One region of the Lysinibacillus sp. RC46 genome, then DNA from elsewhere that is predicted to be linked to it. Evidence: riboswitches for the same ligand, from Rfam matches in the RefSeq annotation. Region 1 holds a riboswitch; each other region holds the start of a gene.
What was found. Region 1 has a riboswitch for S-adenosylmethionine ahead of ABH966_RS24280 (bifunctional homocysteine S-methyltransferase/methylenetetrahydrofolate reductase). Riboswitches for the same ligand answer to the same signal wherever they lie in the genome.
Positions count from the first base shown of each region.

Region 2: it holds a riboswitch for S-adenosylmethionine, as region 1 does, so the genes downstream of both, ABH966_RS25590 (Na+/H+ antiporter NhaC family protein) here and ABH966_RS24280 (bifunctional homocysteine S-methyltransferase/methylenetetrahydrofolate reductase) in region 1, are expected to answer to the same signal.
Region 3: it holds a riboswitch for S-adenosylmethionine, as region 1 does, so the genes downstream of both, ABH966_RS07480 (cyclase family protein) here and ABH966_RS24280 (bifunctional homocysteine S-methyltransferase/methylenetetrahydrofolate reductase) in region 1, are expected to answer to the same signal.
Region 4: it holds a riboswitch for S-adenosylmethionine, as region 1 does, so the genes downstream of both, metA (homoserine O-acetyltransferase MetA) here and ABH966_RS24280 (bifunctional homocysteine S-methyltransferase/methylenetetrahydrofolate reductase) in region 1, are expected to answer to the same signal.

Region 1 covers NZ_JBGCCF010000041.1:32,022-39,820, reverse strand. Annotated here, with positions in the region: gene ABH966_RS24295 (SEL1-like repeat protein) at 1-1,142, shown strand, start outside; gene ABH966_RS24290 (protoglobin domain-containing protein) at 1,699-2,988, shown strand; gene ABH966_RS24285 (protoporphyrinogen oxidase) at 3,261-4,649, shown strand; SAM riboswitch class I at 4,775-4,873, shown strand; gene ABH966_RS24280 (bifunctional homocysteine S-methyltransferase/methylenetetrahydrofolate reductase) at 4,966-6,813, shown strand; gene metH (methionine synthase) at 6,806-7,799, shown strand, end outside.
Region 2 covers NZ_JBGCCF010000049.1:10,458-18,256, reverse strand. Annotated here, with positions in the region: gene ABH966_RS25620 (ABC transporter ATP-binding protein) at 1-562, opposite strand, end outside; gene ABH966_RS25615 (ABC transporter ATP-binding protein) at 559-2,301, opposite strand; gene ABH966_RS25610 (VOC family protein) at 2,867-3,292, shown strand; gene crcB (fluoride efflux transporter CrcB) at 3,841-4,203, shown strand; gene crcB (fluoride efflux transporter CrcB) at 4,200-4,529, shown strand; gene ABH966_RS25595 (hypothetical protein) at 4,560-4,907, shown strand; SAM riboswitch class I at 5,146-5,253, shown strand; gene ABH966_RS25590 (Na+/H+ antiporter NhaC family protein) at 5,362-6,642, shown strand; gene ABH966_RS25585 (DUF3951 domain-containing protein) at 7,249-7,407, opposite strand; gene ABH966_RS25580 (DUF2812 domain-containing protein) at 7,764-7,799, opposite strand, start outside.
Region 3 covers NZ_JBGCCF010000006.1:89,354-97,152, reverse strand. Annotated here, with positions in the region: gene ABH966_RS07490 (Cof-type HAD-IIB family hydrolase) at 93-866, shown strand; gene ABH966_RS07485 (DedA family protein) at 1,097-1,693, shown strand; gene ABH966_RS07480 (cyclase family protein) at 1,745-2,482, opposite strand; SAM riboswitch class I at 2,583-2,687, opposite strand; gene ABH966_RS07475 (YuzC family spore coat inner layer protein) at 2,834-3,250, opposite strand; gene ABH966_RS07470 (MFS transporter) at 3,405-4,589, opposite strand; gene ABH966_RS07465 (winged helix-turn-helix transcriptional regulator) at 4,700-5,083, shown strand; gene ABH966_RS07460 (aldo/keto reductase) at 5,165-6,010, opposite strand; gene ABH966_RS07455 (hypothetical protein) at 6,239-6,640, shown strand; gene ABH966_RS07450 (hypothetical protein) at 6,600-7,010, shown strand; gene ABH966_RS07445 (hypothetical protein) at 7,614-7,790, shown strand.
Region 4 covers NZ_JBGCCF010000004.1:165,532-173,330, forward strand. Annotated here, with positions in the region: gene ABH966_RS05595 (endospore germination permease) at 1-1,630, shown strand, start outside; gene metA (homoserine O-acetyltransferase MetA) at 1,706-2,641, opposite strand; SAM riboswitch class I at 2,792-2,902, opposite strand; gene ABH966_RS05605 (YfzA family protein) at 3,059-3,358, opposite strand; gene ABH966_RS05610 (nucleotide excision repair endonuclease) at 3,916-4,287, shown strand; gene ABH966_RS05615 (TrmB family transcriptional regulator) at 4,361-5,143, opposite strand; gene ABH966_RS05620 (TSUP family transporter) at 5,267-6,049, shown strand; gene ABH966_RS05625 (hypothetical protein) at 6,221-6,430, shown strand; gene ABH966_RS05630 (hypothetical protein) at 6,444-6,614, shown strand; gene ABH966_RS05635 (hypothetical protein) at 6,592-6,822, shown strand; gene ABH966_RS05640 (hypothetical protein) at 6,836-7,009, shown strand; gene ABH966_RS05645 (hypothetical protein) at 7,170-7,397, shown strand; gene panF (sodium/pantothenate symporter) at 7,424-7,799, opposite strand, start outside.

The DNA.
Region 1 (7,799 bases):
TATATCAAGTTGTGCAAGGACTGTTGAAAAAGAATCAACAACGACACTTACAAATTATACATCCAGAACAGACGAAGTCAGTACAGGAGAATGTGCTAACGCTTTTAGCTGAATATGATGATTTACTGCGTGATGCAATTCCACTCCCTATCTATATTTTTATTTGGCAAATTTCTTCACTGGAGAGGTTATCCAATTGCAACGAAGTTGTAGATGATGTACTTGATATATTGGAATGGTATTTTATTCACCAAAATGAACAGGTTGAGGCGTTTGAAGAAGAAGATCTAGATCATGAGGAAATCATTGACTTATACAAAGATGCCATTGAGGAACAGGATGCTGATGCACAATTTCAGCTTGGAGAATATTATAGTGCAGTTGACGGCGAATATTTCCGACCAGAAAAGTCAATAAAGTGGTTTGAGTTAGCAGCGTCACAAGGAAATGCCGATGCACAGTATGCACTTGGTAATTTTTATTTTGAAGGTCTAGGTGTTCAAGAAGACTATAATAGAGCTTTTATATTGTATGAGGCTGCAGCAAATCAAGGGCATCCAGATGCTGCGAATAATTTAGCAGATATGTATTTTAACGGTGAGGGAGTACCAGAAAATTTGGTACTTGCGAAGAAGTGGTTCGACTTCGCTGCACAACAAGGTGTGGCAGAGGCTATGTTTACCCTCGGAATTATTTACGAGCAGGGATTAGGAATCGACAAAAATGAGGAGCAAGCATGTAGCTACTATAGAGGATCTGCTGAAGCAGGCTATGTTGAAGCGCAATACAGGCTTGGAGGAATCTATTTAGAGGGACGGTTAGGGCAAACGAAAGATGTGAACCGTGGATTATATTGGTATGAAAAAGCTGCAGAGCAATATCATGTCGATACCTTTTATGATTTAGGCTTCATTTGGAGCCAAGGGTTAACAGGTATACGCAATATTGAAAAGGGTATTCATTGGTTTAAACAGGCTGCTCTTCAAGGAGATTCGGAAGCTAAATTACAATTAGGGCACATTTACAATAAAGGAGAAGGAATAGCTAGAAATATTAAAGAGGCTATAAAGTGGTATGGACTTGCAGCAGAAGCAGGAAGTGAGGAGGCTGCAATTTTACTGCAAGAATTGAAAGGAAAGTAAGTATTTTTATTAAAAAATAATAGGTATTTAGATTTGATTATCAACATTTTGTATACAGGTCTTAGGTTCTTATTTAAGGGTGTTTTGTAGGTGTATATCACTACAAATGGCTGATTGTAAAAATATTAATATAACAAATCGGTAATTATTTCAAACTAAAACAAGGAAAAAATAAGGATAAAAAAATAGAGATGATGTAAATTGGCTACCCAAAAGTATTGTGGTAGCTTTTTTACTGCTTTAGATAATAGGTTAGATAACAGGGACTTTTTATATAATTTAAGGAAAAAAATGTATACCCGAAAATTGACAGCTATTTATAAAATGTATAATGTATATGAGTGATTTTGAAAGAGTAGTTAGAAGCAATAGCTAGTAATAAGATTGCAATTTTTAGCTGATTGTAGCCCGTAGCAGGAATCAGCGTCATAAGTGATGTGATGGCTTATCACTAAAAGTTGGGGATGAAATCTTCCTAATCTTTTATATTTTTGGTAGACGAAATTAAATTTTTCTCAGCTTTTCAAAAGTACACAGCATGAAAGAGGGTAAATGTGTGATCTTTCAAAAACAGAGAAAGACAACGGCGTTAGATTTAAAGCAATACATTGTAAAAATGGATTTAGCGAATTGCCATTCAATAAAAAAGCAAATTGATTTGCTCAAATTGACAAAGAGGGATTTACAATATTTAAAAGCCTTTCAACCTTTTGTAGAAGGCAGTATTGATAATATTGTTAATCGATTTTATGAAATGATTGGAACTGAACGTAGTTTAGTAGATATTATTAATAAACATAGTTCAGTGGAGAAGCTGAAAATTACATTACGACGTCATATTATTGAAATGTTTAATGGTACGATTGATGATGAATTTTATCAAAGACGAATAAAAATTGCTAAAGTGCATGTCCATATTGGGCTTAAAACACAATGGTATATTTGTGCGTTCCAAGATTTAACAGCGTCATTTATTGACTTGGTTGAAGAACATGTTAATCATCCAGTGGATCAGCTTAATACAATTCGAGCCATCTCAAAAATTTCTAATTTTGAGCAACAATTGGTTTTAGAGGCGTTTGAGCACACAATTGAGCAAATTCATGAAAAAATGGAACGTAGAAAAGAAGCGATAGAGCAAGAAATCGTAGAGTCTTCGGAAGGTCTTGCCACAATATCTCATGAAACGAACAATTCATTTCATCGCTTAAGTGGACAATCAGAGGAAATTAAACAACTAGCGAAAAAATCACTTCAAGTGTCGACTTTGGCTGAGAGTCAGGCATTAGAAGGTCGTGAACGATTAAAGAGTCAATCGCAAAATATGAGTAATATTATTTATTCGCTTGATGATATAGCGGAAAATATTGCACAGTTGACAGATATGTCAAAGGAAATGGAATCGATTATGAACGTTGTGACAAATATTGCTAATCAAACGAACTTGTTGGCTTTAAATGCGGCAATAGAAGCGGCTCGTGCTGGAGAAGCGGGCAAAGGCTTTAGTGTTGTTGCAGATGAAGTGAGAAAACTATCGATTCAAACAAAGGAATCTGTCACATCGGTAGCGACGTTACTACATAAAACGAATGAGCGGACAGATAAACTTGTTCAGTCGCTTAGTAATATTCAAGAAGAGGTAGCGTCTGGTGAGGGAAATATGGTTCAAACGGAAGGACAATTTACTAACATATTAGAAGCAATGACCGAGGCTAAAGACCAGAATGGTCAGATGGAAAAAGAAGTACAAGCAATAGTAGACGTACTAAGTGAATTAGGTATTGCCTTTAATGAAGTGAAAAACTCAGCTGGAAAACTAGCTAGCTTTGCACAAAATTTAAATTAATGAAGAGAAAAGCAAAAGGTAAAGAAAATTGTTGTTTCCTATTAAGGCTCTACACACTTTAAGGCACAAATAACACTATATTAATTGTTTATATATAATTTCCGTTATGGAGATAAAAGCCTCTAGCGAATATATGCTATTTGAATATAAAAAAATGGAGCTGTCCAATGTGCTGGATAGCTCCATTTTTGCTAAATTTGTAAAGGGTTTAACGTAATTTTTGATAAAAAAAGTTTATACTAAATAAAGAACTAAAAATAGGGGCGGTTAATATGAAAACAGTTGTTGTATTAGGTGGCGGAATTACGGGATTGTGTACGATGCATTATTTACAACGCCAAGTTCAGGAGAAAAACTTAGATGTAAAACTTGTACTTGTTGAAAAAAATACATACCTTGGTGGCAAGCTTCACTCTGCATATGAACAAGGCTTCATCATGGAAACTGGAGCAGATTCTATTGTAGCGCGTCATAAAGGTGTCATGGAGTTAGTAGAGGAACTAAACTTTGAACAAAATCTTGTGTACAACGAAACAGGTATTTCGTATATTTACACAAATAATGAGCTACATGCTATCCCAGCAGACTCAACGTTCGGTATTCCTATGAGCCTACAATCTCTCGAGGAAAGCACGCTTGTATCTGAGGAAGGTAAAAAAGAAGCGTTAAAGGATTTAACAATGCCGAATGAAAGGTTTACAAAAGAAAGCTCGATTGGGGAATTTTTAACGTATTATTTAGGTGAGGAGCTTGTTCAAAACCAAATAGCGCCGGTACTTGCAGGTGTATATTCTGGAGATTTAAATCAACTTTCAATTGCTTCGACTTTACCGTATTTAATCGATTACAAAAACGATTACGGTAGTATTATTAAAGGTTTTGATGCAAACAGGAAACAATTTGTGAAAGCCTCCAACAAAAAATTTATTTCATTTAAAAATGGTTTATCGTCACTAATTGATCGACTTGAAGAAACATTAACGGATGTAGAAATTATAAAAGGGATTGCCACTACTAGTGTTAAAAAGCAGGAGAATCTATACTCTGTTACGTTAGCAAACGGTAAAATGATTGAAGCAAATCATGTTGTATTGGCACTGCCAAATGAAGCGGTACAAAGCTTATTACAGGATGAATCGTTGAACGGCTATTTTAAACAATTTAATACTGCATCCGCCATTACGATTTATTTAGGATTTGATGTTCCCGATAATAGATTGCCAGCAGATGGAACAGGCTATATTGTGTCACATAATTCGGATGTTATTTGTAATGCAGCAACGTGGACAAGCCGCAAGTGGAAACATACCTCTGCAGAAGGGAAATTACTTGTACGACTTTTTTATAAGAGCATTAACCCTGAGTATGAGAGATTGCGTATGATGACAGATGAAGAGTTAGCAGCAGTTGCTCTTGAGGATGTAAGAAAAAGCTTGGGGATTGAGGAAAAACCAACTGTTGTTGACGTGACAAAATGGATCGACCAGATGCCGAAGTACGACTTGGCACATCGTGAAGCGTTGCAAGGTCTCTTACAAGAGCTCGAGAAAAACTATCCAAATTTATCAATAGCGGGATGCTCATATTTTGGAGTAGGCATAGGTGCATGTATTCAAAACGGTAAAAAAATTGGTGAAGAACTTGTAGAAAAACTATCGTAATTGTTTGATATAAATCAAAATATTATAAATTTCGTAAAAATTATCCTTTGTTCAGTGAAATAGTCTTGACTCAATCGTTCGTAAACGATATGATTCTTTTAATTATTTAAAAAATTCATACTAAATTCTTATCAAGAGAAGCAGAGGGACTGGCCCTATGAAGCTTCAGCAACCAACTTAATGTCAGGTGCTAAATCCAGAAGACCGTGTGTCGAAGATGAGAAGGAAAACAATTACGAAATGACGTAAAAGCCTTCTTTTTTTATGAAAGAAGGCTTTTTTTTATTTTAAAGATTAGGGAAGAGAGGTTAGTTTTATGGAATTGCTTGAAAGGTTAAAAACGCAAGTTCTAACAGCAGATGGTGCAATTGGTACAGTTTTATACGGCTACGGCTTGGAGTACTGTCATGAGGAAATGAATGTACAGAGACCTGAATTAATTGAAAAGATTCATAGAGAATATATTGCAGCTGGTGCTGATATTATTCAGACGAATACTTACGGAGCTAATGCCATAAAATTAGCCCGCTATGGGTTAGAATCTCGTGTACAGCAGTTTAATGAAGCTGCTATAACGATTGCAAAACGAGCAGCGGCAGATGGTGGACAATTTGTTTTAGGTACAATTGGAGGAATCCGTGGTATTCGTAAAAGTGACGCAACGTTAGAAGAAATTTTAGCAACCGTTGATGAGCAGGCAACAGTTTTACTGGCAGGAAATCCAGATGGTCTTTTACTTGAAACTTATTATGACTTTGAAGAGCTAACGGCGACTTTAACAATGCTGCGAGCTAAAACGAAATTACCGATTATCGCTCAAGTTTCTATGCACGAACCCGGAATTTTGCAAAATGGAATGAGCTTAAATAACGCCTTATATAAACTTGAAGCGTTAGGTGCAGATATCGTAGGAGTTAACTGTCGCTTAGGCCCTCACCATACTATACAAGCATTTGAAGGAGTAGAGCTTCCTGAGAAGGCATTTATGTCAGCGTATCCGAACGCCTCTCTTCTTGATTTGGAGGATGGGCGTGTCGTTTATGAGTCGGAGGCAGATTATTTTGGTCGAGCAGCTGTAGCGCTTCGTGATCAGGGGGTACGTTTAATTGGTGGCTGTTGTGGAACGACACCAAAGCATATTGCTGCAGTGAAAAAGTACTTAGAGGAGCTATCCCCGGTCGAGGAAAAGTATGCAAAACCAGAAAAAGTAGAGGTTGTCCGTGAGGCAGAGCCAGCAAATTATGAGCCATTACATGAAAAAGTAAAACGTGAACGCTCGGTTATTGTGGAGTTAGATACGCCAAGACATTTAGAAATTGAAGGCTTTATTGAAGGTGCAAAAAAAATATATGAGGCGGGCGCAGATGTAGTCATGATGGCCGATAACTCTCTTGCTTCTCCAAGGATTAGTAATGTCGCAATGGGTGCCTTACTGAAAGAAACACACGGGGTACGCCCGTTAACCCATATAACATGCCGAGATCGTAATTTAATTGGTCTTCAATCACATTTAATGGGATTAAATGCACTAGGGATTCATGATATTTTAGCAGTTACTGGAGATCCGACAAAGGTAGGCGATTTCCCAGGAGCAACTAGCGTTTATGACGTATCTTCAATGGAGCTGATCCAATTAATAAAACAATTAAATGAAGGTGTATCGTTCTCAGGGAAACCGCTTCGTAAAAAGGCAAATTTCTCTGTAGCGGCTGCATTTAATCCTAATGTACGTGTACTAGATCGCGCTGTCTCTCGATTAGAAAAGAAAATTGAACATGGGGCAGATTATTTTATTTCACAGCCTGTTTATACAAAGGAAAAAATCGTGGGAATTTACGAGGCGACAAAGCATTTAGAAACACCAATTTATATAGGCATTATGCCAGTAACGAGCTATAAAAGTGCGGAGTTCTTACATCATGAAGTGCCAGGCATCAAACTATCTGATGATGCATTAGCACGTATGAGGGCTTGTGGCGATGATAAGGAACGCGCAACACTAGAAGGAATTGCAATTGCTAAAGAATTAGTAGAAGTAGCAGCGGAATATTTCAATGGTATTTACCTCATCACACCATTTTTACGCTATGATATGACGCTAGAATTAATGAAATTTATTGAGCAATTGGATGAACAGAAAAAAGGGGTAAGTATAAATGGCTAAGCACATGATTGAAGAGCAACTAGAGAAACGAATATTAATTCTTGATGGCGCAATGGGAACAATGCTACAAAATGAAAATTTATCAGCAGAGGATTTTGGCGGCGAGGAATATGATGGCTGTAATGAAAATCTCGTGCTAACTAGACCAGATGTGCTTGAAAAAATTCATGGAAAATATTTAGAGGCTGGAGCAGATATTATTTGTACAAATACATTTGGAAGTACTCCACTTGTATTAAATGAATATGATCTTGGTGCGAAAGCGGAAGAGATTAATAAACGCGCTGTAGAAATTGCACGCAAAGTAGTGGATGAGTTTTCAACATCCGACTGGCCACGTTTTGTAGCGGGGGCTATGGGACCAACTACAAAAACCTTATCGGTTACAGGTGGTATTACATTTGATGAGTTAGAGGAAAACTTCTATGTTCAGGCAAAGGCATTAATCGAAGCCGGGGCGGACGTTCTGTTGCTAGAAACTAGTCAGGATATGCTAAATGTTAAGGCAGGAACATTGGGGGTATCTCGTGCCTTTGAAGCAACGGGAAAAGAGCTACCTGTGATGATATCGGGAACAATTGAACCGATGGGAACGACACTGGCTGGTCAAACAATTGATGCTTTTTACATTTCCATCGAGCATATTAAACCATTATCAGTTGGTTTAAACTGTGCGACTGGACCAGAGTTTATGACTGATCATATTCGTTCATTAGCAGAGCTTTCAACAGGCTATATTAGCTGTTACCCGAATGCGGGCTTACCAGATGAGGAAGGCTGCTATCATGAGTCACCTGATTCATTGTCACAAAAGCTAAAAGGCTTTGCAGAAAAGGGCTGGCTAAATATTGTCGGAGGTTGCTGCGGTACAACGCCAGCACATATTGCGGCTATCCGAGAGGTGCTAAAGGACGAAAAGCCTCGCCAATTACCAGATGCAACCCATGGTCATGTAGTATCAGGGATAGAGCCATTGGTGTATGACG
Region 2 (7,799 bases), on a different contig from region 1:
CATCATTATATTTCGAAGCAACTTTACGGTATAAAATCATCCATAAATAAACGATTGGTACCATAGTCAACGCTAGGAATGCCATTTTCCAATTTAAAATGAAGAGTGCGATATAAACACCTACAATAGAAATTAAACTCGTAACGAAGTTTGAAAGTACTTGAACATATAAATTACGAACAGCCTCGGTATCATTCGTGACACGGGCTACAATTTTCCCTGCTGGTAAATTATCGAAGTATTGAATTGGCAATGTTTGAATATGCTCAAATACATCCTTACGTAATTTTTGTACAACACGGTTGGCACCCATTTGTAAATAGATATACATAAAATAGCGTAAAACAGCTGTAGCTATTGCTAAAAGTAAATAGACAACTAATAGCCAAGTAATTGGTTTTAATTCAATGTGGCCAATTGTCATGTAATTATCAATGATATGCTTCGCAATAAACGGCCCAACAAGCTCCGTAAAGACGGCGATTGTTAAGAAAAATAGTCCAAGTAGTATCGGTTTTTTAAAATACATTGCATAGCGTGTTAAACGTTGACTCGTACTCATGAGGCACCTCCTTCTAGCTGCTGACGGTCAAATTGCTCTTTATACCATCCTTGTTGTGAAAGAAGCTGCTCATGTGTTCCCTGCTCTACAATTTGACCTTCATCTAGCACGATAATTAAATCGGCGTGCTGAATTCCTGATAAACGATGCGTTGTAATAATCGTCGTTTTGTCTTGTCGTTCTCGCTGTATATTCTCAATAATTCTTGCCTCTGTTTTGGCGTCTACAGCAGAAAGCGAGTCATCAAGCATTAAAATTTCAGGGTCTTTAATAAGAGCACGCGCAATTGAAACACGTTGCTTTTGACCACCTGAAAGAGATACACCTTTTTCACCAACAAGTGTCTCAAGACCCATTGGTAAATTTTTTAAATCCTTTTCAAAGTATGCTGCACGAACCGCCTGCTGCAACTCAGACTGTGTAGCATCCTCTTTCCCAAATAAAATATTTTCACGAATAGTACGTGAGAATAGAACATGATCCTGTGGAACATAACCAATCCAGTCGAGTAACTGCTCCTTCGTTTGTGCAGTAATATCGACTCCATCAATCGATAGCTGTCCTTCGCCGATTGGATACTCGCGTAATAATTGTCGTAAGAAGGTCGTTTTACCCGCTCCTGTTTTACCAACAATTCCAAGTGTTTGCCCCTTTTTCAATGACAGCGAAATTTCCTGGAGATTTTTCACCTGACTCATTGGATATTGAAATGTTAAATCATCAAAGCCAATTGCACTTGGTGTCGAAATCATTCGTGGATTCGCAATATTCCGAACGTCCGCCTCATAGTTTAGCGTTTCTTGTACACGATCAAGAGAAGCGTTACCTTGTTGCATCACATTGATAAGTTCCCCAATTGCAAATATTGGCCAAACTGCTAGCCCCAAGTAAACATTGAACGTTACAAGCTGCCCAACTGTCATAGCCTCTGTTGCTACTAAATGAGCACCATAGCCAAGCGCTACAACATAACTAATCCCCGTACCGACCTTTGTAATCGGTCCAAATAAGGCGTTAATTTTTGCGGTATGCATATTTTTTTCATACACAATCTCGCTCATCTCTGCAAAATTTGTTTCGTCCTTTTTTTCTTGTACGTATGCCCGTACAACCCGCACACCTGCAACCGACTCTAGAACACTATCATTCAGCTCTCCAAAAACATCCTGCGCCTTCATATAGCGTTCGTGCACAATCTTCCCTAAATATTGAATAAGGATAGCCATGATCGGTACTGGCAGCATTGCAAAAAAAGTAAGCTTCCACGAAATCATAAAACCCATGGCAAAAATAATAAAGCCCATGTAGATTGTGGAATCAACCAATGTCATAATCCCGAAACCAGCGGTCAACGACACTGCGTTTAAATCATTCGTCGCACGTGCCATTAAATCCCCGGTGCGATTTTTTTCATAAAACGTCGGTGTCATGCGTAAAAAATGCTGCATAAGGTTTCGACGTAAAATTTTCTCTAAGTTAATAGCCCCTTCAAATAATCTGAATTGCCACACAAAATTAAGGGCATAACCCCCAATAATGATACACACGAAAATCAAAATATACTTCGTTAAAATAGCTGGTGTCATTTCTCCAGCAGTCAATATATCAATAATTGACCCTAGTAAATACGGTGGAACAACTTCTAAGCCACTCGCAATCATTAATAGCACGACAGCTATAGAATATTGCTTCCAATATTTCTTAAAAAACCAGCCTAATTTACTTAAAACATCAAACATACGTTATAACCTTCTTTCTCTAGTGCTGTTAAAGCTGTGCTACCCACTATCCAGAAATACCTTGATGAAAATCATTTTTTGTACTTTGTTTCGCATACACATGCACTCCTTTTTCATTGTCACTACAACCCTTTTTTGCAACAAAAAAGACACATACCCAAAAAAAGAGCATGTGTCTCTTCATAAAAGGTCAGGAGTTACCCATGCCCTTTATTTGCAACGCAAAATAAAAAAGTTAGAAGACATGGACAATGTATGCAGTTGTGCTTTGATATGATACTGGTAAAATTAACATCGTCATGCCCTCCTCTACTTAAGATTGTTATAGTGTTCTTGAAGATTATCACACTTTAGAAATATTTGTCAACCAACTAACTGTTATTTTTTACGTTTTTCAGGAAATAATTAACGCTTTAAAGCAATGAATTACTACAATTACAATCTTGGAACAAAGTAAACTAGGCACCTTAAATTTAGAATTTCAAACCTATAACTTTTTGTATTGACTTTAACGCAACGTAAGCCTTTATGGTTAGTTTGTATGAACCTAAAGGAGGAAATAAACATGAATGAATTTTATCAAATGCCCTTATTCGTAAAGCTAAAAGTAAGCAATATTGAAAAATCAAAGGAATGGTATGCAAACGTACTCAATTTCAATTCGGTATTTGATTTCCCAGATGCGAACGGAACAACTTCCATGACACATTTGAGAGGAGCCAAGTATCAAGATTTAATGTTATTAAAGGATGAAGAAGTCAGCACTTCTAACTCTGTCATTATTAATGTTTTCTCTAATAATATTCATAGTATTTATCTGGCTGCACTAGAAAATAAAACGAAAATCATTCAACAGCCGACAGTTCAACCATGGAATGCAAAAGAATTAACGATAGAAGATCCAGATGGTTATGTTTTTACAATAACTGAAAGTGTCGATTCCAATAAAGACTTCGATACTGTCATTGACAATGTTAATAATCAATCATAGTAATAAATTATGACATGATTGCAACAGCAGAAACAAGTTCATCTGTTACACTACTTGTGTGAAGCAGATGCTATATGTATACACGTGCGATGGCAGAGTGGCTAAAAGAATCAAGTTCCTTTTACGATGAAGGAACTAAAATCGGTAAGAAGTGTCCTTGATTCCTACAAATAGACAATACGATTGGCTGTGTTAACTAATTAACCTTTACTACTACTCCAACATTTACTATTATGGTTTGCCGCAGTTAAACGAAATAATAGAAACTGTCTTTATTTTCAAGAAGAGCGAAAGTCAACAATCTTCTATTTTTCAATTAAAACATGTTATTGAAACATCGCTGGAAGACCCTGTCGAACAAAGCTAGTTCGATAGGGTCCAAATCAATTTATCGGAACAATTTCAAGGTTTATCGCCCTAATTTTTAAATTTATCGCCTAACTTTTTTAATTTATCACCCAACTTTAATTTAACGCCTAACTATTATCTAAAATGGGTATCTCATGATACACTTTTTAATATAGACATTTTAATAAGGAGTCTTTACTTTGAAATCATTTTTAGCTGTTGGAATCGGCGGATTTTTGGGTGCCATCTGTCGATATAGCCTTGGTCTAGTACTTTCAAATAACGGTGGTTTTCCATTTGCGACACTTTGTATGAACTTAATTGGCTGCTTTTGTTTAGCATGGCTATTTACAACGTTTACAAAGCGAACACCTGTTATTATAGGAATTGGTACTGGCTTTTTTGGTGCTTTTACAACCTTTTCAACATTTTCTTTAGAAACGCTATTACTTTTGCAGGATAGTAAATGGCTACAAGCCGTTCTTTATATTTTTGTAAGTGTTTTTGGCGGTTTAGCTTGTGCATGGCTAGGATTTAAACTAGCAAAGGGGCGCTTCGTATGATAATGATTGGTATCGGTGGATTTTTGGGTGCACTAACAAGATTTTATCTAGGAAGATTGATTGTCCATACATACCCATGGGCAACATTTTTTATTAATATAACGGGTTCTTTTGCACTTGGCTTTCTATTTGCATTACATCCAAATGATTGGATTTGGCAGTTTATAGGGCTTGGTTTTTTAGGAGCATATACGACCTTTTCAACATTTGGTTTTGAATGTTTGCAACTCTTAGAGCAGAAAAAATGGAGGCAAGCGATTATTTATATATGCACTACAGTTTTATTCGGTTTACTTTTCGCGGCACTTGGCTTTGTCCTTGTGTAGCAGCATTTTTGAAATACTAGAGGTGATTTTTTGACACAGCCGTCCATTGAACAATTACAAGCGCTCGAAGCTGAAATTGAACAAACATTATATACTTTAATCGACTTAGAACTAGAAGAAAACTTTCCAGAAATGAATACTCGCTTTGCACAATTACTTGCAAAGGTTCAGGCTACTCAGTTAATTGATTATAAACTTGACGTCCTCGTTGATCCTCAAGGATTGGCAACAGAAACCTGCACTCTACTACAAAGTTTAATAGAAGCAAAGGCTAGACCACAAAAAAGACAACGCCTCCTAACACATCGTATGATTTTAAAAATATGGCTACGTAAAAATCAACGCTTTATGACGGAATTTTTACCACAAATGTTTTAGGTGAGGCGCCCCTCCAATTCTAAGGGCGCCTCCTTTTTCCCCCTTTCAGTTGTTAAATCAAGTTGTGCTGCGTAAAAACAGCGACACCAAAAATTCACGCTTTCCTATCCTCTAAACCTCTTACTTGTTCAATTTCCTTAATTAATATAGCTTTTAAACCAAGCTTGATTAAAAATATGTTGCAAAAATCGACTTTTTATTATAATATTTATTATTGTGAAAAAAATAATATATTTGCTTCTTATCAAGAGAGATGGAGGGACTGGCCCGATGAAATCTCGGCAGCGGAACTTATGATTTAAGTTACTGTGCCAAATCCAGCAGGCAAAGGCTTGATAGATAAGAGGAGTGTTTTATAGATATAAGGCCTCTTCTTGTTGTTACAAGAAGAGGCCTTTTTATCGTAAAAAGAATGGACAAAAGACGTGTCCAATTTTATTTTTTGGAGGTAGACATGAAGAAAGAGAATCCATGGGCGCTGATCCCATTTGTTGTTTTTTTAATTTTATTTATTGGTTCAGGGGTTATTACAGGTGATTTTTACGCCTTCCCTGTCATTGTAGCCATTTCTATTTCAGGCGCTGTGGCTTTGGCAATGAATCGAAAAGAATCGTTTGCGCAAAAGGTTGATATTTTTTGCAAAGGCGCAGGAAACTTAAATGTCATGCTGATGGTCATTATTTTTCTCTTGGCTGGTGCCTTTTCAGCGGTAGCAAAAGGCATGGGGGCAGTGGACTCCACTGTAAACTTTGCTTTATCGGTCGTTCCGCCAAACTTACTTGTCGTAGGCTTGTTCATCATCGCCTGCTTTATCTCCCTATCAATGGGTACATCGGTGGGAACGATTGTTGCACTGGCTCCAATTGGAGTTGGGATAAGCGAGCATATCGACCTTTCCATGGCTTTAGTAATGGCAGCGATTGTTGGCGGTTCGATGTTTGGCGATAATTTATCTTTTATTTCAGATACAACAATTACTGCCGTTCGTTCACAAGGTGCACAAATGAAGGATAAATTTAAGGTGAATTTTTGGATTGTGTTGCCGGCAGCTATTGTAACGAGCCTTATTTTAGGAGTTATCACAATGGGTGAAACTGCACAAGTGGAGCATTTAAGCTATAGTTGGGTAAAAATTGTTCCCTATGTTTTGGTTATTATTTTAGCGTTAGCTGGAATGAATGTTTTCCTTGTTCTGGCATCTGGGATTGTTCTTGCCGGGGCTGTTGGCTTAGCGGATGGCAGCTATCACTTAATGAGCCTTTTTCAAAAGATCGGCGAAGGAATGTCAGGCATGTATGAAATGGCATTCCTTGCGATATTAATAGCTGGAATGGTGGAGGTTATTAAGTTTAACGGAGGGATTGACTTTCTACTTCACCTTGCAACAAAAAGGATTAAATCGAAAAAAGGTGCTGAATTTGGCATTGCCGGCCTAGTGGGTTTAACAAATTTATCTACGGCCAATAATACGATTGCTATTTTAATTGCTGGTCCACTTGCAAAAAATATTGCTGAACAGTATGAGATTGAGCCGAGAAAATCCGCAAGTATATTAGATATTTTCTCCTGTACGATCCAAGGTCTACTGCCATACGGAGCCCAATTCCTGGCAGCCGCAAGCGTAGCCGGAATATCGCCAGTGAGCATGCTGCAATACTCTTTCTATCCAGTCCTTATAGGAATTTGCGGAACCATTGCTATCCTCATCGGATACCCGAAAGAAAAGAAAGCCTGAGCTTCATCACTTAAAAAAAAATATTGTTTTACCATTAAAATAATCCAATTGTTTTGAAAGAAATAATCAAAACGATTGGATTTTTTATTTGAGGCTATTCATTTTTTGTGATAGAGATAATACTTAAAAGTTACAATTACACTTTCTCATTAGTTATTTCGTAGCGTCTATATTTGAACATAAATCCAATTCCAAGAATAGGTCCAATCGCTAATATTGTAAAGATCCACTCCCATCCAATGATCCTCAGTATAATAGGGATTAGATTTATTGAAAATATAGTAAGTAAGAAACCAATACACATTTGAAAAGTAAGGGCTGTACCTACATAATCAACCTCGGCTATGTCTGAAACTAACCTTCCTAAAAACAAAATCATTCTTTGATCTATACGAAAAGGTTGGATTGTCATTTACACAAAATTATTGACTGTCCCTTGATTAAATAATACCAAATACAGGATAAAATTCCTTCGTAAATCTTATCATTGATAAAATAAAAATAATCTACTATTATTTCTTATTGAAATAATAGTAGATTCTCATATTTTATACTATTAGTTACATGAAGCCTGCAGCTTACTGTTTGATGTTTGTAACCACTCACTTAATTGTCATGTTTACCTCTACCATTCATGGCATCATCATATGGTGTATAGGTCATAGTAGGTACTTTCTTTTTCACAAAAACGCGATATATTGCCCGAACCAAAATGCTTGAAAAAATCAGACTTACAATAAGCGCAACACTATTCCCAATATTCATTCCATCCTATCCTTTCTCACTGAGTAGTTAGTTATAGTTTTCCTACTTTGCAAGTGTACTACTAATTAATGTAGGCAACTGTACTATTATATTGTCATCAAACATTGGACATGCCTAGATTGTAATATAATGATCTAAAACACCCCAATTATTTTCGAAATAATTAGATATCTATATTCTACATACTAATACTTCGGCACGAAGTCAAATTTTTCCTGTGGTTCAGTTTATCTTTTCTTCATAACACTACGCTTGGACCAAGCGGCTCATCGAAATCGCCTAGTTGAAACAGAAACCCACCCCCTCATTTTACCGAACATGAAAAAAACAGCTGATAAACTTCAGCTGTTCGTTCTTTATATATGCTTTGATTTTAATCGTAGGTTCTTCCA
Region 3 (7,799 bases), on a different contig from region 1:
TCACAGGTGTTACCCGAAGTGGGCCATGTTATGGTGAGGTTCCTCTAAATGATATACCTAATAAAATTGTGTAAAACGATAAGGAGCGAACGATGGATTATAAAATTGTATTTTTTGACGTAGATGGAACGCTTGTTAATTATGAAGATGGTCGTATTGAAGAAAGTACAAGAACCGCTATTAAGCAATTAAAAAACAAAGGAATTCATATTGTTGCTGCTACAGGAAGACCCTTGTCAATGTGCCAAGATTTAAGAAACATAGGCATAGAAACGTTTATTACAGCTAATGGTGCCCATGTTAAGTATCAAGATCGAGTAATACATAAAATGCCTATTGCAAAGGAAATTGTCCACGCAGTTAAGGCTTTTGCTGAAGACAATAAACAAAGTCTATCATTTTTTACAGAACAATTATCGATGAATAACGTCCAAGAAGAAAAGACATTAAAAGCTATGCAAGAAACATTATCTTTGCTAGAGTTTCCTGATATTAATGAAGATATTTTAACGCAAGAGGTTTACTTAATGTGTTTATATGGCGATGAGGATATTGAGAAAAAGTATACTTCAAAATTCCCTCATTTATTATTTAAAAGGTGGCACCCGTATATTACAAATGTTTTGCAACATGATGTTTCTAAATCTATTGCTGTCCATGCTGTACTAGATTATTTCGACTTGAGTCCTGAAGAAGCACTTGCTTTTGGCGATGGAGATAATGATATCGATATGCTGGAGCAGGTCGGCTTTGGTATTGCAATGGGCAATGGTAGTGAAGCATTAAAAAATGTCGCTGATTTTATAACGAAGAAATCAACTGAGGATGGTATTGATTATGCTCTTCGGGAGCTACAAATAATTTAATAGAGTAGTAGCCGAGAAATGAGATTTATAGCATGAATCGACCACTATACAACATTGGAGAAAGTTTTTAAAAAGAAATAATTTTTCCATCTATACAATCTACAAGGCAGTGATAATAAATCCTGGAGAAAATTGTATTAAAGTCATAATACTCATAATATTGTTTGCTTTGAGTTATTATAAAGCTATCTGTAAAAAGAAATTCATTATGCTTTAGGTGGGAAGGATTTATGGCGCATCACGTGCAATCTCTAATAGAACATTACGGGTATTTTGGCATCATTCTTATCCTAGTTGGCGGGATTGTTGGGCTGCCACTTCCCGATGAGATATTTTTAACATATGTAGGATATAGCGTATATAAAGAAACCCTCGCACATATTCCAGCTTTAATCAGCGCTATGGTAGGTGCGGCAGGGGGAATTACTCTGAGCTACTATATAGGCTATAGATTTGGGCTACCGTTATTGCAAAAATACGGTCCAAAAATCCACATTACTGAACAGAAAATTGACTTTACTAGAAAATTATTTGCAAAAATAGGGCCGGGATTATTATTAATAGGATATTTTATTCCTGGTGTGCGTCATCTTACAGCATATATTGCGGCTATCAATAATTATCCTTATAAAAAATTTGCTTTCTTTGCCTATACGGGAGCAGTTATTTGGACATTTACTTTTATTACCTTAGGAAAGGTACTTGGGGAGAACTGGCGTTATGTTGGGGTATATTTATCCCGCTACAGTATTTATCTTATAGTATTGTTCCTAATACTAATGTTAATCGTTTATTTTATTTTCAAAAAAAGGAATTCGCCAAAGTAAAAAAGTCTGATTCAATACCTACTCAGGTTGTGAATCAGACCTTTTTATCTTTTAAGGCAATATTGCAAATGAACGCACAGGGAATCCAGAGGCTTTCTCAGGCTTTGGTACAATATTGAAAATAGCAGCACCTTTTGGAGGGAGCTTATCCAAATTTGTCATGAGCTCAATTTGGTAAGTATCTTGCTCAAGCACAAAATATTCGCCATCTAGCTTACCATTTTTACGAAAATCTGTTGCTGAATCCGTATCAAAGGTTTCGTGGCCAATAGCACTTACTTTTCGTTCGCCGAATAAAAATTGTAACGCTTCTAATCCCCAGCCAGGAATATGATTATTGCCATCAGCGTCTTTGTTGCTGAAAGATTCTTTATCTGGCCAACGTTTACTCCAATCGGTACGCAACGCAACAAAGGTACCTGTTTCAATTTCCCCATTTTCAGCTTCAAAGTCAAGAATATCTTGAACACTTAACGTGAAGTCGTTATTTACTTCGGCTTCTTTTGATTTATCAATAACGATTAGTGGTAGCACTAGTTCTTTTAGCTCCAATTCCTCTAAATAGCGTGTATCTCGCACAAAATGGATAGGTGGATCGATATGTGTTCCGTATTGCCCAGGGAAAGTGAATTGCTGCGCAAAGAAGCCATCATCATGGGAAAATAATGTTTCAAATTTTGCATCATCAAACATAAAGAAGTGGGGCGAATTAGGACCAAATGTATGTGTTAAATCCACCCATTCTTTCGATTTCAATAGTTGAATTGCTTGTAAAAGTTCGTTTGCCATAATATCTTCCTGCTTTCTTTTAATTATTTTTGGATGTAACAATAAAAAAGAGCCCTCCTTGTAGAAAGAGGACTCTTGTGCAAAGCAACTAAAGTAAGTCTTCTCATCTTCAAGGCTAAATTTCGCCAATTGGAATTAGCACCATACCTATAGGCTGGTTGCTGAGACTTCATAGGGCCAATCCCTCCGTCTCTCTTGATAAGAAAAAACAATATAAGAATTTTCAGAAATAAAGATTACAAACACTTTAGCATATTTATTTATAGTTTACAAGTTCAATAGGGATACAAGGTTAAAATTCATAAAGATGCTAAAGGCAAAAAAAGTGGCCCTCTTCAAAGGGCCAACTCTTCACCAATTCAAAATTAATGTTAGCTTACAACAGCCTTGATCAGTAAATGTTATTCGAAATCCATCTGGTGTATAGTTCGTTTCGAATTTTAAAGTAATGCCTGTTGACGTGATTAATTTTTCAACTTCTGTTTTATTTGATTGCTGTGCTGCGTTCATAAGATCATGTGCAAATGGCTCGGATTCATCAATTTTATCCGTAAGTATCTGTGCTTGCTTCATAATAGCTTTGATCCGTTTCGCAGAAGTCTTCAATCTATTTGTATTGACGGGTGGAAATGGACTTCTATTCGTTGGGTTTGTTGGCATTGCTAGCTGTCTAAAAGGTTGTTGAGTAGTTGGTTGATTGGCCATTGCCCATGCCCATGTTGGATAATAATTAGGATAGACAAAATACGGATAAGGATTGTAATACAACTAAATTCCTCCTATCCTATGCTGATACCATATATTATGTACAACAAAGGCTTTCGGTGTTTCCTGGGGGCATCCGATGAACCGCTTCACTCCAGGGTCTCGTCTGCCCAAGGAGTCACCCGTTGATAAAAACTGAAATTGTTCCGATAAATCTTCAAAGTTTGTTTCTATCAAAGAGTAACCATAGAAATGTAGTAGCTGCGGCAAGCATCACCATGCCGAATCCGTATATAGGTGTATGAGCTAATGATTGGTGGCGAACGATGATTCCTCCAATGTATGATCCTAGAAAAATACCAATGTTAAAGGCTGAAATATTTAATGCTGAAGCCATTGAAATAGCTGATGGTATATATTTTTCTGAAAGCTGAACGGCATAAAGCTGTAATCCCGGTACATTCATAAACATAAATAGCCCCATCATAAAGACCATTATTAATCCAACGATTGATGATTCTAAAAAGAAGTTGATGCCGAGTAGTGCTAATGCTAAGCCGATAAAGATAATAAAGATAGAACGTAATGGATTATTATTAGCAAAATGACCACCCAGTGTATTACCGATAGCAACACAGATACCGAATACAACTAAGATAATGACAATTGCTTGAGGTGAGTAGCCCATATATTGCTCTAATATAGGGGAAACATATGTGTATACTACAAACACGCCGCCGTATCCGATTGCTGTAATAAAGAGAATTAATAGCATTTGTATGTTCCCTAATACTTTCCCGATATCTCGAATAGATATTGGTTTACCTTTCGATAACTGACTCGGCACAAGCAGAGTATTACTAATTAACCCGATAATACCAATTAAAACAATGAAAATGAATGACATTCGCCAGTCAGTTACTTGTCCAATAAAAGTTCCTAGCGGGACGCCTGTGACAGTTGCTAATGTTAACCCTGTGAACATAAAAGCTATTGCACTTGCTCGTTTATTAGGTGCCACAACATCTGCAGCGATTACAGAGGCAATAGACATAAACACGCCATGTGCTAATGCTGAAATAACACGGCCGGCAAGTAGTAATGAGAATGAGGGTGCTAGAGCTGCAAGTAAATTCCCGATAATAAAAAGCACCATGACGAGCAGCAATACATTTTTACGACTAAGGCGCGATGTTAAGGCTGTTAAAAGCGGTGCACCAATAGTTACACCTAGTGCATATATGGATACGGTTAAACCCGCAGTACTTAACGTTATACCGAAATCTTCTGTAATTAATGGTAGAAGTCCGACGCTTATAAATTCTGTAGAGCCAATACCAAAAGCACTGATCGCAAGTGCGAGTAATGTTAGTTTAGCATTCGGCACTTTTGTATTTTTCATTCTATTAATATCTCCTTTGATTTTTTGTATAGTATATAGTAATATTCATACATGCCTAAAAGTTATATAGGGTACTTTTAGTTACTTTTGAATATTACAGGGGGTTTACAATGAAAAAAGTTTATAATATCGGTGTTGAAGCCACTCTTGAAGTCATTGGAGGCAAATGGAAACCTATTATTCTTTGTCATCTTAACCACCATGGTCAGATTCGTACGAATGAATTTCGCCGATTGATTCCAGGCATTTCGCAAAAAATGCTAACAAGCCAGTTGCGTGAATTGGAGCAGTCTGGATTAATTAATCGTAAGGTTTTCAATCAAGTACCGCCAAAAGTTGAATATTCATTAACACCTTATGGTCAAGAGATGGACCCTGTGCTGAACATCCTTTGCACTTGGGGTGAAAAACATATCGAAGTGCTACAAGAAAAAGGTGAAGATGTTCTGTTAATGCAACGGGATGAAGATATCGCAATAAAGCATACATCTTAAATAGATTGGAAAGAGACTGTCTAAAAAGTTTTCTATACTAAGAAAATAAGACAGTCTCTTTCACGTTTACATAGCTATCGTTTACATGACAAAATCAAACTCATCTGGGTTTGGTCCAACACGTTGATCTAGATTCATGGCGTTAATGATAGTCATCTCTTCATCAGTTAGTGAGAAATCAAAAATATCAGCGTTTTGAATCATACGTTCTTTGCGCACAGATTTTGGAATTGTGACGATACCATTTTGAATATCCCAGCGCAAGATAACTTGAGGGTTTGATTTCCCGTATTTTTCAGCTATTTTTGAAATAGTTTCATTTTCAAGAAGTCCACCTTGCATTAATGGTGCCCAAGCTTCCATTTGTATATTGTGCTCTTCGCAGAATGAACGTACCTCAGTTTGTTGTAATCGTGGATGTAATTCCACTTGGTTAATAACTGGTGTGATACGAGCTGTTTTCAGAAGGGCTTGTAAATGTGACACATGGAAATTACATACGCCAATAGCTTTAATTTTCCCTTGATCGTATAAATCTTCGAGTGCTCTCCAAGCTTCTGCAAATTTATTTTTACCTGGCCAATGAATAAGATATAGGTCTAAATAATCTAGCCCTAATTTTTCTAAGCTGTCTTCGTATGCTGCAATTGTCTCTTCATAGCTCAAGCCATCGTTCCATACTTTTGATGTAATAAATAAATCCTCACGTTTTAAACCAGTAGTTGCTAGTGCCTGACGAATACCTTCGCCAACCCCTGCTTCATTACCATAAATAGCGGCAGTATCGATACTACGGTAACCAACCTCGATCGCATTTTTTACCATTTCTGCTGTAACATCATTCGGTACTTGAAATACGCCTAGACCCATACCAGGCATTTGTAAGCCGTTATTTAATGTAATTTTATCTTGTAAATGATTAATCATTTTTCTGTCCTCCGATTTTCGTTTGTGCTTTGTTGCTTTCTTATTATGCTTCCATGCCATTGCAAAAAAAAGTACGCACTTTTTAGTTTCATAGAAACGTGGAGGTAACTTTTGTGAGATATCAATGGTTCGCTATAAGAAGTTTTTATTAGTTTACGTGGTTCAGCCTTCTATATGCGTTACAATCAATGGTAAAAAATTGAATATTTGAAAATAGTTGGTGAACTCATGGTAATAACAAAAAACTTGGCAAATCACTTAGAAAAGACCGAAATAAAGATGTTTGAATCAAGGCTGAATGCAATTAAGGAAATTCAGGACAATGCTATGAGAGTTGAGATTGGCCAATTTGATGGTGCCTATGCTTTCTCCATAAAAAATATCCCCGGTCCCTCTTACAATGTGGTAAAAGGTAATTGTTTTAGTTCAAAGAATGCCATAGATAAAATCCTTAACTTTTATAAGGAAAGAGAAATACCAGCTCGTTTTGATTTAGCGCCACAATACGCAAATGCTACTTCACTACAAAAATTACATAACGCCGGTCTTTTTCAGAGTGATCTTCATGCAACATTATATTGTGAGCTAAATGAAGGAGAGGGTAGGGAAAACAAAGAATTCTTCCATTAAAATAAGACAAATCGATGAAGCCGAATTTGATCGTTACGGAAATATCTATGTTGAAGGTTTTGGTATGCCAGCATTTTTAGCAGAAAGTGTCACAGCGAATAATAAAGTTTTGTATGACAAACCAGGTTGGTCGTTTTATATCGCTTCTTTTCAAGATGAGGATGTTGGTATCGGCTCCTTGTATATAAATGATGGGACAGCCATATTAGCTGCATCTGCCGTGAAACTAATTGCCCGTAATCAAGGGATTCACCAAGCATTCATACAGTTTCGTATCAACGAAGCTCTTCAACAAAATTGTAGTTTAATGATAGGTCACGCGAAATTTGCATCCATAAGCCAAAATAATATGGAGCACTGTGTGGGCTGAAAATGGCTTATACAAAGAGTATATGGACAGAGGCAACATGAGTGGATTGCGGAAGTTAGAAGGGGATTTAACCCTTAGGAATATTACATTTTTTCGGATTCAGATAGGTCGCTGCCACCAACCTGGTATAAAAGTTTTTTATGCGAAATCAGTGATTGGTGATATGAAAATACCCGGCAATTATTATTACATATACATATTTGTTGTAAAAAGAGGTGTTAAAAAGACTACATACTTAGATCTAATTGAAGTTCTTCTAAATTTAGAGGATACAAATTAATACATTTGATGATAATTAATAACTTTTTAATAATTATTTTTTATTCTGTAAATAAGAGTATTTTAAAACGAAAATTTTGAAAAATTCCAATGTATGTATTTTAGGTAATTTGAAGATCATTTCAATTTGTTAATAAACGAATTGAGTAAGTATCCAAATCTGTATAAGAACATGATATTAATATGCTTTAGTTAAACATTTTGATGAGAGATTTCTCATTCTATCCAAAAAACATTGTGCTGTAATTTTATTAATAAAGGGTAATTACTCATTTAAAGTTTATGGTTAAAACCAATAATGCACTATAGAGGGAGGTAGTTTTTATGGAAAAAATCGCTTTAGTCATTTCTATGTGTGCCTTGTTAGGTACATTTGTTGTCTTTCTTTATGAATTTATAAAAAACGGTAAGTTGGTATTTGAGTCTAAAATAGTAAAAATTTTATTCGTCGTTTATGTTGTTTTCTTTTTTGTTTTTGTGATTGGCTATAACTCTAAATAAGCATTTCTA
Region 4 (7,799 bases), on a different contig from region 1:
AACTTCGATTGGCTTTATTATTCTATCCTTTCTTTCTGCTGGTGAATTATTATATTTCATTGGCATTTTCATGAAAACAGAAATTATGCCAGAAACACCTATGATGGCCTTTGCTTTTCTGTTCAGTATTATCATTATTTATGCAGCATTTCTAGGAATTGAAGTTTTTGCCCGTTCTGCAGAAATACTATTCGCAATGTTTATTTTAATTTTTATTTTTTTTGTAGTTTGTATTTCACCATCCGTCCATATGGAAAATCTACAGCCAATAATGGAAGTACCAGCAAAATCATTATTCTTTAGTATTATTCGATTAATGAGTATTTTTTCATTGCCACTTGTCATATTGTTAATGATTTTTCCTTCTTCTGTTAACGTCCATGAATCAGCCCAAAAAGGTTTTTACATTGGCACAATTCTTGGAGGGATTGTCTTAATTGCTATCATCACACTGGCTATCCTTGTCCTAGGTCCAACAAATACTGCTTCTAGGACATTTCCTAGCTATTCATTAGCCCAAAGAATTTCAATCGGGAATTTTTTGCAGCGTATTGAAGTTATTATGGCAGCAATGTGGATAATATCAATTTATATTAAAACTTTTATGTTTTTTTACGCTGGGGTCATCGGCATCGCACAAATATGTAAAATTAACAATCATCGACCGCTCATTTTTCCATTCGGAATGATTATCCTTGGACTTTCACAAATTGTTCATCCTAGTATCATTCATTCAGAAATTTACAATAAAGAAACCTGGCCTATTTTTTCCTTTATTTTCGCTATCTTATTACCATTAGTTTTACTACTTGTCGCGAAGATTCGCAAAATCAACGGTAATAATACAAAAAGTAATTGTAGTACACAGAATGAAAATGGTAGTAATAACGGTAATGCTACTCAAGGTGCAGGTAATACTAATAACGATAATTCTTCACAGAGTGATAGCAGTAGCAATGCTGGAAATGATACACAAGGTGAAAGTAGTAGTAATAACGGTAATTCTACTCAAAATGATAGTAGCAACAATGGCGGAAACTCTTTACAGAGTGAAAGTAATAGTAATGACGAAAACTCTACTCAGGGTAATAGTAGCAACAATGGCGGGAATTCTTCTCAAAGTGGAAGTAGCAGTAATGGTGGAAATGCTACACAAAGTGAAAGTAGCAATAATGCCGGTAATACTACTCAAAATGAAAGTAGTAGTAATAACGATAATTCTACTCAAAACGAAAGTAGCAACAATGACGGAAATGCTACTCAAAGTACAAGTATTAGTAATAACGATAATTCTACTCAAAGTGATAGTAGTAGCAATGCCGGTAATACTACTCAAAATGAATGTAGTAATAATAACGATAATTCTACTCAAAGTGCAAGTAACAATGGCGGAAAAGCTACACAAAAAAGTAATAGTAATACTGATAATTGTGCTCAAAATGAAAGTAGTAGCAATGCCGGTAATACTACTCAAAATGAAAGTAGTAGTAATAACGATAATTCTACTCAAAGTGCAAGTAACAGCGAAAATCCTTCGCAGAGTGATAGTAGCAACAATACTACACAGAATGATAGCGATACCGGCAATACTCCAAGCAGTGATAGAAATAAAAATTCATCAGAAAATTAACAGCATAATGGCGTGAAAAAATGATGACCCTGAAATATCAAAGTCATCATTTTTCTTTATTGTAATTGAGCGGTTTTAAATATGATATTCAATCTGATCGACAAAATCCCATTCGTATGGTGTTTCTTGGTAAACATAGTAGTTCAACCAATTCGAGAATAATAAATGTGTATGGGCGCGCCAAGTATTAATCGGTTCATTTGCAGGATTATCATGTGGGAAATAATTTACTGGTACATCAATATCTAATCCTTTCGCAACATCACGACTATACTCATCAGCTAAAGTTGTTGCATCATATTCAAGATGACCAGTAATCATAATGTTTTTATTATCCTTAGATTGCACAATGAAAACACCAGCATCTTCAGAATAAGATAGTAATCGTAAATCGGGATGGCTAAGTACTTCATCAATTGATACGGATGTATAACGTGAATGTGGTGCAGTAAATGAATCACTAAAGCCACGTACTAAGTCCACTGTTAAATCCGTAATAACATGCGAATATACACCTGAGCATTTAGCAGGCAGCCCAATTTTACCAATACCGTAATGATGATATAACGCTGCCTGTGCACCCCAACATATATGTAAAACCGATGTTACGTTTGTCTTGGACCAATCCATAATTTCAGAAATTTCCTGCCAGTAGTTCACTTCTTCAAATTCCATTTTTTCTACTGGTGCACCCGTAATAATCATGCCATCATAGCGGCGATGACGAATTTGATTGAAAGTCGTGTAAAATAACTGTAAATGTGATTTACTAACATTTTTTGATTCATGCGTAGCTGTATTTAAAAATGTAATATTCACTTGTAATGGTGTATTCCCCAATAAACGAAGTAATTGCAGTTCTGTTTTTTCTTTTTCTGGCATTAAGTTTAAAATTAATATATTTAACGGACGAACTTGTTGAGTTTTCGCTCTGTCCTCTTCCATTACGAAGATTTTTTCCTCACGTAAATGTTCTCCAGCTGGTAAGTTTTTCGGAATATTAATTGGCATCTTGCATTCCCCTCTCTAGTTAAAATCAATTGGGCCTTAGTCTCCATGCACAGGCCCTGTTCAAAACTCATTAAGTCTTCTTTTTCGATGAAATTAAAAAATCCTCCTCATTCCATTTGAGATAGAATGAGAAGGATTTTTCCACGTTCACTCTTATCTCTCAAAGGACAAATCCTTTGCTGGAATTAGCACCTTTCTAACTTTCGTTAGAGGTTGCTGAAGCGTCATCGGGCCAAATCCCTCAACTTCTCATGATAAGATTATTTAATTAAAAAGAATTGTAACATGAACAATTAAGAATATCAATAATACATAGAATATTTTGTTATTAATCATGCATGTCATTATGTTTTTAGGGAAATTATAGTTTAGTTATTTATCTTTACACCCTAGTGATACTTTTGCTATAGTCTTTACTTATGTAGACCTTGGTGAAAAAACACTTTTTATCGCCTCTATTATTCCAAACACAAGAAAGATGCCAAAAAAGATAGTAAGTAAATTGAAATTTGGTGTTTCATAAAAAGTAAACCACTCTTTGAAAATTGAAGATTCCGTAATTCTTCCAATAAACGTTCCGCCAATATCTCTATAATTAGGTATCCATCCTGTTGCTTCACACGTAATAAAGATTATCTGTGACAATAAAAATACACCAATAGAAGACACCCAAGTTTTTTTCAAAAATGGAATTGGATTTTTTTGTTTATTAGCCAAGTTATATCCCCCCTCTAATTGTTATACGTAAAATTCAGGAATAAATTTCAAAATTAAACATATATTCTCTTTTTTAGATAATCCTATCAATTATATTTGTCGATGAACGGCTTAATCATGTATTTGTAACTATTGATACTTGCTTGAGTCGTATTGTTGAATTTTCTGTCTGCAATAAAATCATCATAAGCAAACTTTAACAGCATAAAAAAATACACCTCTCCTCATCTAAATTAATAGACAATAAGAAGTGTATTATTAATAACAAATAAACTTTAATCTACCCAACATCTTATCATGTACTTCAAACCCTTGGTACGACTGGGTTTCTAAAACAATCCCTCAATTTCTCATGATGAGATTATTTAATTAAAAAGAATTGTAACATGAACAATTAAGAATATCAATAATACATAGAATATTTTGTTATTAACCATGCATGTCATTATGTAATTTGTTTAACACTAATCTTGAATGTTTACATTCATTATTTGATGGTAAACATGCTGTACTTATGTTAACATATACCTTTAGTAACAGAGAGGAACGTGAATACTTTGATTAAAATTGAATTTCCAAAACCAGATTTAGTAATTCGCCAACGCGAACAAGATTTAAAGCCAGGTGATGTACCAATCACACCGTACCATGGTTTTATTGATTTCCATAAAATCACACGTGAAAACGGTGGTATTTTCTTATTCTACAATGAAGAGAACGAACTATTATTTGTCGGTAAAGCACGTAAAATTCGTCAACGTATTAAAAAGCATTTCGAGGACAATGTGTCACCGATGAAAAATCACCGTAATGAAATTTTCAAAATTGAAGTGTATGAAGTGGAAGATCCAATGGAACGTGAAATTTACGAAACATACGCGATCAATTCATTCCGCGCTAAATACAATGTTGATAAAGTATTTTATTAATATTTAACGAAAAAAAGAATCTGCTCGCCTTCTGTAATGTACATGACGGCTTGCAGATTCTTTTTCAATACTTTCATTCTAAGAAAAATGCTTTACGTTCTTTAGTAATCCATTCCTCAAGCTCCGTATCATCGCGCTTTAAAAGGCGATTAATAAGCACGTCATGCCATATATAATCCTCTAATAAATATATATGAACAGGATCATTGGTAATAAAAGCCGTTTCCTGATTTGACGGAGAGTGACCATAAATCATTTGCTTGCCATCTACCGATAAAATAAACCAATGAGGTGTAGACGCATTCCTCGTATAGCGAGTGATACGGTGTTGGTCAATAGAAGCTAAATGGTCCTCCACATACAAGGTAATTCCATGAACAGGGATATGTTTCGCTATCTCATGTATATCTTCCCGCAATTCTTCATACATATCTTCCCACATTGATAATATGACTTTTTTCTCCGCCTTTTTTAATAAAGACTGACAATAATTAACGATTGCCTCTTTGCCTTTTAATGTGACAACCTTATGCTCCGCTTCCTGCTCTTTTACCTCTAATTTTTCTAATTGATCACTAATCGATGTGAAATTTGACTGCCAACGTTGTTGAATTTGTTGTAAAAACACAGCGACAGGAATGGAAGAGTATGTCGTTTGATCTGCCGTTTCTTCTTTCAATACTAACCCTTTTTCAACAAGTACATCAAGTATGTCGTATATTCTTGCACGAGGGATACCGGAGTTTTTACTTACTTGATAGGCACTAACATGACTATTTTGGACAAGTGCAGTATAGGCCTTTGCTTCATATTCTGTGAATCCCAATTCTTTTAATTGGGCGATTAATAATTCCATCGAATCCCTCCATTACCTCTATTATAAGATAAGCCTATGAAGATAAGCCAACGAAAAAATTAGTCTTTACAGCCTCGCGAAATTTAGTTACTATTTCAGTAGTAACTATTGAGAGGTGCACACATGCTATTTGAATTAGATGTAAATGTAGTCATATTATTAATATCTTTTGGATTTTTAGCCGCCTTTGTGGATGCGGTCGTTGGAGGTGGAGGCTTAATTGCTTTACCTGCCCTTATGTTTGCTGGTTTAAATCCAGCAGCAGCCGTAGCAACCAATAAACTTGCCGGCACTATGGGTTCTTTGACATCAACCATTTCTTTTTATCGTTCTGGTCAGCTAGAAATTCGGTCAGTTATCAAATACTTTCCCCTAGCCTTTATAGGATCACTTTTTGGGGCTTGGACTGTCCATTTAATCAATCCTGAATTACTAAAACCACTCATGCTCATAATGCTTGCTGCTGTTGCAGTCTATACCATCTTTAAAAAAGATTGGGGTTCAGTAGCTGCAGTCAAAAATTTAAAGTTTACACACTTAGTTTTATTCATGCTGTTGTTATTTACAATTGGTTTTTATGATGGGTTTCTTGGTCCAGGAACTGGCTCATTTTTAATTTTTAGCTTTTTATTAGTCGGCTTCGATTTCTTAAAGGCAGCAGGAAATGCCAAATTTTTAAACTTAGCAAGTAATTTTGCGGGTCTTTTAATGTTCGCTTACTTAGGTCAGATTCATTATGTCTATGGTTTACTAATGGGCATAGCTCAAATTGCCGGTGCACTTGTAGGCTCACGTATGGCGATTAAAAAAGGTAGCGGCTTTGTTCGCGTATTATTTATTATCGTAACGATTACTTTGTTAACTAAAAATGCTTATGATTACATAAAAAACGCCGTAGATATCTAGCTCTACGGCGTTTTAGCTTTCTATGGGCATTCCACCCTTCATATCGGAGAGGCTATCCGTCGTTTCAGTTGTTCTATCCGTCACTTTGGAGGTTCTTTCCGTTCGCTTCAAGTTCTTTCCGTCGCTTCAGGGGTTTTATCCGTCACTTCTAAGGTTCCATCCGTCACTTCAATGATTCTTTCCGTCGCTCCGGGTGGTCTTTCCGTCACTTCAAGTTCTTTCCGTCGTTTCAGTGGTTTTATCCGCCACTTCGGAAGTTTCATCCGTCGCTTCAGGGGTCTATCCGCCACTTTGAACTTTCTATCCATCAATCCAGGGATTCTATCCACGATTTTGGACGCTCTATCTACGATTTCGAAGGTTCTATCCACGACTTTGTGATTCTAGCCATTATTTGGAGGATCCTTCCCTCGCTTCGGAGGTTCTTTCCGTCGCTTCAGTGATTCTTTCCGTCGCTCCGGGGGGTCTTTCCGTCACTTCAAGTTCTTTCCGTCGTTTCAGGGGTTTTATCCGTCGCTTCGGGGGGTCTTTCCGTCGTTTCAATGGTTCTTTCCGTCGCTTCTGAGGTCTCATCCGTCGCTTCAATGATTCTTTCCGTCACTTCAAGTTCTTTCCGTCGTTTCAGTGGTTTTATCCGCTACTTCGGAAGTTTCATCCGTCGCTTCAGGGGTCTATCCGCCACTTTGAACTTTCTATCCATCAATCCAGGGATTCTATCCACGATTTTGGACGCTCTATCCACGATTTCGAAGGTTCTATCCACGACTTTGTGATTCTAGCCATTATTTGGAGGATCCTTCCCTCGCTTCAGTGGTTCTTTCCGTCACTTCGGAGGTTCCATCCGTCGCTTCAGTGATTCTTTCCGTCGCTCCGGGGGGGTCTTTCCGTCACTTCAAGTTCTTTCCGTCGTTTCAGTGGTTTTATCCGTCACTTCGGAAGTTTCATCCGTCACTTCAGTGATTCTTTCCGTCGCTCCGGGTGGTCTTTCCGTCACTTCAAGTTCTTTTCGTCATTTCAGTGGTTTTATCCGTCACTCCGGAGGTTCCATCCGTCACTTCAAGTTCTTTCCGTCGTTTCAGGGGTTCTTTCCGTCGCTTCTGAGGTTTCATCCGTCACTTCAATGATTCTTTCTTCAATGATTCTTTCCGTCGCTCCGGGTGGTCTTTCCGTCACTTCAAGTTCTTTCCGTCGTTTCAGTGGTTTTATCCGCCACCTCGGAGGTTCCATCCGTCACTCAGGAGGGTCTTTCCGTCACTTTGAACGTTCTATCCACAATTTTGGACAGTCTATCCATCATTTCGAACATTCTATGCGTTTTGCTTATTTTCTACAGTATAAAACGCCGTAGACATTCACTCTACGGCGTTCTCTAATTTAAATAAACAACTTTTCATCTTTAAATTTATGACTTGTTAATAAACTAACAATAACAAATATCAATAATGAAGCGACTATTGGAATTGTCACAGTATGCATGCCAAAGACAGAAGGATAAAAACGATCAATGATAATATAAAGGATCATACCCGAAATCATTGACGCAATCGCACCATACTTATTGGCCTTTTTCCAATATAGTCCTAGTACGACGGTCCAAATAAAGACTGCCTCAAGTCCGCCAAAAGCAAATAAATTAAGCCAAACTAATAAATCTGGTGGATTAAGTGCAAAAACGACGACGGCTAAACCAATCACTGCTGTAACAATAAAACTCGCACGCTTAATTTCCGTATCATTCGCTGTTGGTTTT